2 linked regions of the Methylotuvimicrobium sp. KM2 genome follow. The protein of the gene in region 1 interacts with the protein of each later gene in a pairwise test. Links are inferred from orthologs where the notes say so. Each region holds a gene or a part of one and is shown in the gene's direction. Other genes may lie near its edges.

Region 1 (3,019 bases):
TCGCGGATATTGCGCCGGTCGCTTATCAACACAATTTCGATCGTATTATCGAGGCGCTTGACCGCTTGCCTTTAGCATCGCTTTCGAATCGTAAACAGGCTGATGATTTTTTGTCTGAGGCGATTCCCGATATTGGCTTCAGGCAATTTTTATTGCAAAACTTGATATTGCGGGATGGACAGTATGCTTGGCGCATCAATCTGGATTATTGCCAACAGTCGGCCGATTATATCGTCGGTTTTCCTTCCGTCGAGGGAGTGGCGGGTTTTGTCGGAGAGGTATTGTTCATAACCGGAGAAAATTCCACTTATTTTCGGCCCGAAGCCGTTCCGGCGTTGTTTCCTAACGCGGCTGTCGCAACAATTGCGAATGCCGGGCATTGGTTGCATGCCGAACAGCCTGAGCACTTCGTCAAGGTAGTCGAGGATTTTGTCATGGATCAGTTTAAATAATCCGCCTAGTTTGCCGATACTATCTGTATATGGATAAAAACGACCGGGTTATGAATATGAAACTTTTTAGTGGGTTGATTGTATTATTATTAATTGTTTCGACTGCAAAGGCTTATGCAGAGTTTTACGAAGTGCCGATGATGGATGCAAAATGGGACGTTGAAAGCGGTCAATCGGAGTGCCTTCTTAAACAAACCGTCCCCAATTATGGCGTAGCGGTGTTCAGTCATCGTTCCGGGGCTGCGTTAAAATTCTCATTGCAGGAAAGACGAGTTAAGGCCGATATCATTAAGGCGAATGTCATCGAAGCAACAGCACCTTGGATACATAACGAGTTAGCGTCACCTAATCATGCGGTATATTTGGACGGTGCTGCGCATGGCCGAGATTTTGATCGGCTCAGTGTGTATGGCGATGCAGCGGAAGATATGCTCGATGCATTATTGCGAGGTAACGCGCCGACCTTTGTCTACGTGCGGGCATCGACGGTCTTAGATATGCGCGAAATTAGGGTATCGGTATCGCCGATTAAGTTTTTGGAAAGCTATGATGATTTTGTTCAGTGCCGGGAAAAGTTGTTACATAGTCGTTCAAGAGTCGTTTATTGAAAATTTTCCCTAGGATTTGGTTGCTTGGATTCCAGTTATGCTTGATTGCCGAGGGCGATCAGTGTGCTATTGTTTAATAATTGTCCAAGAGTATTAAAAACGGGTTAAAATGCTCTGCGAATTAAGTTAGACTTACTGAAAAGTATTGGTATAGTGTATTCATAGTTTATTTAGGCTAGCTAAAAATAATAAGGAGAAAGCGGATGTCGAAAGGGCAAAATTTGCAGGATAATTTTTTAAATACACTCAGAAAAGAGCATACCCCTGTATCGATTTTTTTAGTGAACGGAATCAAGCTGCAAGGTCGTGTCGATTCGTTCGATCAATATGTCATTATGCTAAAGAACACGGTCAGCCAAATGGTTTATAAACATGCCATTTCAACGATCGTTCCAGGAAAACCCGTAAAAATCACCCGTGATAACGAACTCATTGAAGATTAACGATACAAGGAGCGCTTGATTGTTTGAGCGTCCAAATGCCGGTGAACGGGCCGTGCTCGTTCACCTCACCTTACATACTTCACCCGAAGACCTTTCGGAATTGAAAGAATTGGCTAAGTCGGCGGGTGCCGATCCGGTTTATGTGTTGACCGGCAGCCGGCAAAGCCCCGATTCGAAATATTTTATCGGTACCGGCAAGCTTGAGGAGCTCAAGCAGGCTATTAGCGATTATTCGGCCGATATCGTCTTATTTAATCATCCTTTATCACCAAGCCAAGAGCGCAACCTCGAAAAAGCGTTGGAAGTTCGTGTGGTCGATCGCAATGGTTTGATCTTGGATATTTTTGCACAGCGGGCGCAGACTTTCGAGGGTAAGCTTCAAGTCGAATTGGCTCAATTGCGGCATTTATCCACTCGCCTAATTCGCGGCTGGACGCATTTGGAGCGGCAAAAAGGCGGGATCGGCTTAAGGGGACCCGGTGAAACACAGCTTGAGACCGACCGCAGGCTTTTGGGGGTTCGGATCAAACAAATTCAACGCCGCTTGAATAAAGTTGCCAAACAGCGACATCAAGGGCGAAGTAAACGTAAAAAAGCTGAAGTTCCATCGGTTTCGTTGGTCGGTTATACCAATGCGGGGAAGTCGACGCTATTCAATACGATGACCGGCGCGGAAATTTATGCGGCCGACCAGTTATTTGCGACGCTCGATCCAACTTTGCGCCAATGCGTATTGCCCAATAATGCCGAAATTGTCTTGGCCGATACCGTTGGATTCATTCGGCATTTACCTCATGAGTTGGTTGCTGCTTTCAGATCGACACTACAAGAAGCTAGCGAGGCAAATCTACTTCTGCATGTGATCGATGCTAATGCCGAAGACCGCGATGAAACTATAGCCCAGGTTAATCAGGTTTTAGAGGATATCGAAGCGAATGAAATCAGACAGCTGCAAGTGTTTAATAAAATTGACCTCTTGCCGGATATTGAGCCGCATATCGATAGGGATGATGAAGGTAATGCTCTGAGAGTCTGGTTGTCGGCCGAAACCGGTGCAGGCATTGATTTGCTGTATCAGGTGTTGGCCGAAATTTTTGCTTCCAGCAAAGTGCGACGACAGATTAATCTTTTGCCAACTCAAGGCGACGTTCGAGCGAAGCTTTTCCGTCTGGGAACGGTCCTCGAGGAAGAAGTGAGCGATACGGGAGGATGGGATTTACTAGTCGAAATCGATAAAAAGCATTTGGGTGTTTTGAAATCGCTTGATAAGTTGGAGGCGTAGTATGAATATTCTTATCTCGATAGGTGGGTTTGTATAAAGGTGGTTTTTTTAGGATAATCCCCGACTTGATGATTATCAATAATACAAATGCTTGTTGCTCTCTTCGTGTTTGCGGTCTTTATCGGAAGCAGTCAATAAAATAAGGGTAAAACGTGAGAGACAAAAATAATTTTTGTTTAAATTTATAGGTTTATTAAGTGATTGAAGCGGTTGCGAATGTTGATTTTTCATATT
Region 2 (2,984 bases), 3.7 Mb from region 1 along the record:
GAATCGGATAGCTCCAAATTGCTGAATCGGGTTTGAGTAAGATGCGTTGTATTCATAGCCCTATAGCATAACTTAAAAAAGCTGAAAGTGATTGACAAAATAACGCCGGCACTCCTATAGTCACAATTTTAGCAATTTTGGAGAATAGCGTGAGTGAGTCAGTCCTTCATGTAACTGATGGTGAATTTAACGAAACCGTACTAAAAGCAGGCGGTCCTGTGCTAGTTGACTATTGGGCTGAATGGTGCGGACCTTGCCGGATGATCGCACCGGTTCTGGATGAAATCGCCAAGGAATATGCCGGTCGCTTGACTGTCGTCAAACTCAATATCGATGAAAACCCGCAAACGCCACAGCATTACGGCGTTCGCGGCATACCGACTCTAATGCTGTTTAAAGACGGAGAAGTGGAGGCGACTAAAGTTGGCGCCTTGACTAAATCGCAACTAGCCGATTTCATCGATAACAATATTTAGGAACGTGAATTTTATTAAGTAATTCAACCGACAGGTCTTTTTTGTCCGTCTTCTGCGTCAGTTATACCAATGCAGATAAAGGGCGTGAGGGAAGCTTTGCGAAAACAGTTAAATAGCTTGACGCCTGTTTGCGCGCCTTGAATACGAACAAAAATCCTGCGTCAGTTGTCTAATTTATTTAGTACCCATTCATTAATATTCCAGCGAACTCGGGGTTGTCGTAATTTATTTGGACGACCCCGACTATTTTGATATATAATCGCGCTGCTTTTTTTCGGCATCTTCCTTACCCGTCTATGGGTAAAATCCAAAAATTTTACCATTCCTTTGTTTTACGGCCGTTCGCCGTGCTTTTCATTCCTTCGAGTTCCCGTTAATCTATGAATCTAACCGAGTTAAAACTAAAACAAGTCAGCGAACTTATTGATATTGCGGAGTCATTGGGACTCGAAAATGTCGCCAGAACACGCAAACAAGATCTCATCTTCGCCATTTTAAAAAAACAAGCCAAAAGCGGCGAGGACATTTACGGCGATGGCGTATTGGAAATTTTACAAGACGGTTTCGGCTTTCTTCGCACACCCGGCTGCTCTTATCTAGCCGGCCCCGACGATATTTACGTTTCACCCAGCCAAATAAGACGCTTTAACCTACGCACCGGCGACACGGTCAGCGGCAAAATTCGTCCACCGAAAGAATCGGAACGTTACTTCGCGATGCTCAAAGTTCAAAACATTAACTTCGAAGCGCCCGAAAATACCAAAAACAAGATTCTCTTTACCAACCTCACTCCCCTGTTTCCGAACGTTCGCTTCACACTAGAAAAGGGTAACGGCACCAGTGAGGACTTAACGGGCCGCATTATCGATCTAATAGCACCGATCGGCAAAGGACAACGCGGCTTGATCGTTTCACCGCCGAAAGCCGGTAAAACGATGATCATGCAAAGCTTGGCCCATTCCATCGCCGAAAAAAACCCCGAATGTTATTTGATCGTGTTATTGATCGACGAGCGCCCTGAAGAGGTAACCGAAATGGAACGTTGCGTACGCGGCGAGGTTATTTCCAGCACCTTCGACGAACCCGCAACGAGACATGTGCAAGTGGCCGATATGGTAATCGAAAAAGCGCGAAGACTAGTCGAGCATAAACACGATGTAGTCATCCTGTTAGATTCGATTACTCGATTAGCCCGCGCATACAATACCGTAGTACCTTCTTCCGGTAAGGTATTAACCGGCGGTGTCGACGCAAATGCCTTGGAAAAACCCAAGCGCTTCTTTGGTGCCGCAAGAAATATCGAGGAAGGAGGGAGCCTCACGATCATTGCAACGGCATTGATCGATACCGGTTCGAGAATGGATGATGTAATTTACGAAGAATTCAAAGGCACCGGCAACATGGAATTGCACCTAGACCGCAAATTGGCTGAAAAACGGATTTATCCGGCGATCAATATCAATCGCTCCGGAACGCGTCGTGAAGAATACCTGGTCGACTCTGAAGAGTTGCAAAAGACTTGGATATTACGAAAAATCCTACAACCGATGGATGAAATGGCGGCTTCCGAGTTCTTATTGGGCAAGCTCAAGGACTTCAAGACTAATTCCGAATTTTTCGATTCGATGAAGCGTTAATTTTTAGCGCAATAACTCGCAAACAACACGTTTGTGACGGATCGCGATACCGTTTGATGGATTGGCTCATTTCACTCCCACATTATTAAGTCGAACAGGCCCTTTTTTATCAAGCGACGAGACCCCATAGCTTAGAAGCGTGGCGGAAATCCGATTCATTTGGAAATAAGTTATGACGGCAAAACGCATTGCAATCATTCAAGGACATCCCGATCCGGACGAGCAACGATTTTGCCGAGCCCTTGCTAACGCCTATGCTGACGGAGCCGATTCTGCAGGGCATCAAATCAAAATGATCGACATTGCCCGAATCGAATTTCCGATTCTCCGTACACAACATGAATTCGAACAAGGGGCCATAAGCGAATCGATTCGACAAACCCAGGACATCATTCAATGGGCGGATCATCTCGTCATCATTTACCCATTATGGCTCGGCAGCATGCCCGCCTATCTGAAAGCGTTTCTCGAACAAGTTTTCAGACCCGGATTCGCCGCAGTCAAGTCTGCAAAAGGCAAGCCATGGAAAAAATGCCTCTCGGGAAGAAGCGCGCGAATAGTCGTGACCATGGGCATGCCGGCTTTCGTATACCGCTTCATCTATTTGGCTCATAGTTTGAAAAGCCTAGAGAGAAATATACTAGGTTTCTGCGGTATCGGTCCAACCAAAGACACGTTGATCGGCATGGTAGAAGCCATCGGTGACGATAAAAGACGGAAGTGGCTGCGCCGACTCGAAAAGCTGGGACAGGAAGGTCGATAAAGGTGGAATCCGATTAAACCCAAAATTCGGCACCGGGATGCCCATCAAAGGCCAAGCAACTAAATTATCCCAGATAGTTAGCCATAGCCAAAATTGACTATTGAATTT

The links. Proteins that work in one complex are often made in the same cells at the same time.
Region 2: the proteins of hfq (region 1) and rho interact in binary tests that used the Escherichia coli proteins (3 or more experiments, as listed by UniProt). The link is inferred for Methylotuvimicrobium sp. KM2 from one-to-one orthologs.

What each region holds. Positions count from the first base shown.
Region 1 is NZ_CP150634.1:1,215,027-1,218,045, forward strand. Bases 56-2,883 are described here. They hold hfq (RNA chaperone Hfq), read left to right. Parts: upstream 56-1,263; coding sequence 1,264-1,503; downstream 1,504-2,883. Other genes in these bases: WJM45_RS05410 (alpha/beta fold hydrolase), read left to right, coding at 56-452; WJM45_RS05415 (hypothetical protein), read left to right, coding at 509-1,060; hflX (ribosome rescue GTPase HflX), read left to right, coding at 1,523-2,785. Outside these bases: more of WJM45_RS05410, read left to right, coding at 1-55. UniProt on the Escherichia coli protein: RNA chaperone that binds small regulatory RNA (sRNAs) and mRNAs to facilitate mRNA translational regulation in response to envelope stress, environmental stress and changes in metabolite concentrations.
Region 2 is NZ_CP150634.1:4,894,807-4,897,790, forward strand. It holds rho (transcription termination factor Rho), read left to right. Parts: upstream 1-856; coding sequence 857-2,113; downstream 2,114-2,984. Other genes in the region: WJM45_RS20615 (DEAD/DEAH box helicase), read right to left, coding at 1-56; trxA (thioredoxin TrxA), read left to right, coding at 150-476; WJM45_RS20630 (NAD(P)H-dependent oxidoreductase), read left to right, coding at 2,286-2,876. UniProt on the Escherichia coli protein: Facilitates transcription termination by a mechanism that involves Rho binding to the nascent RNA, activation of Rho's RNA-dependent ATPase activity, and release of the mRNA from the DNA template.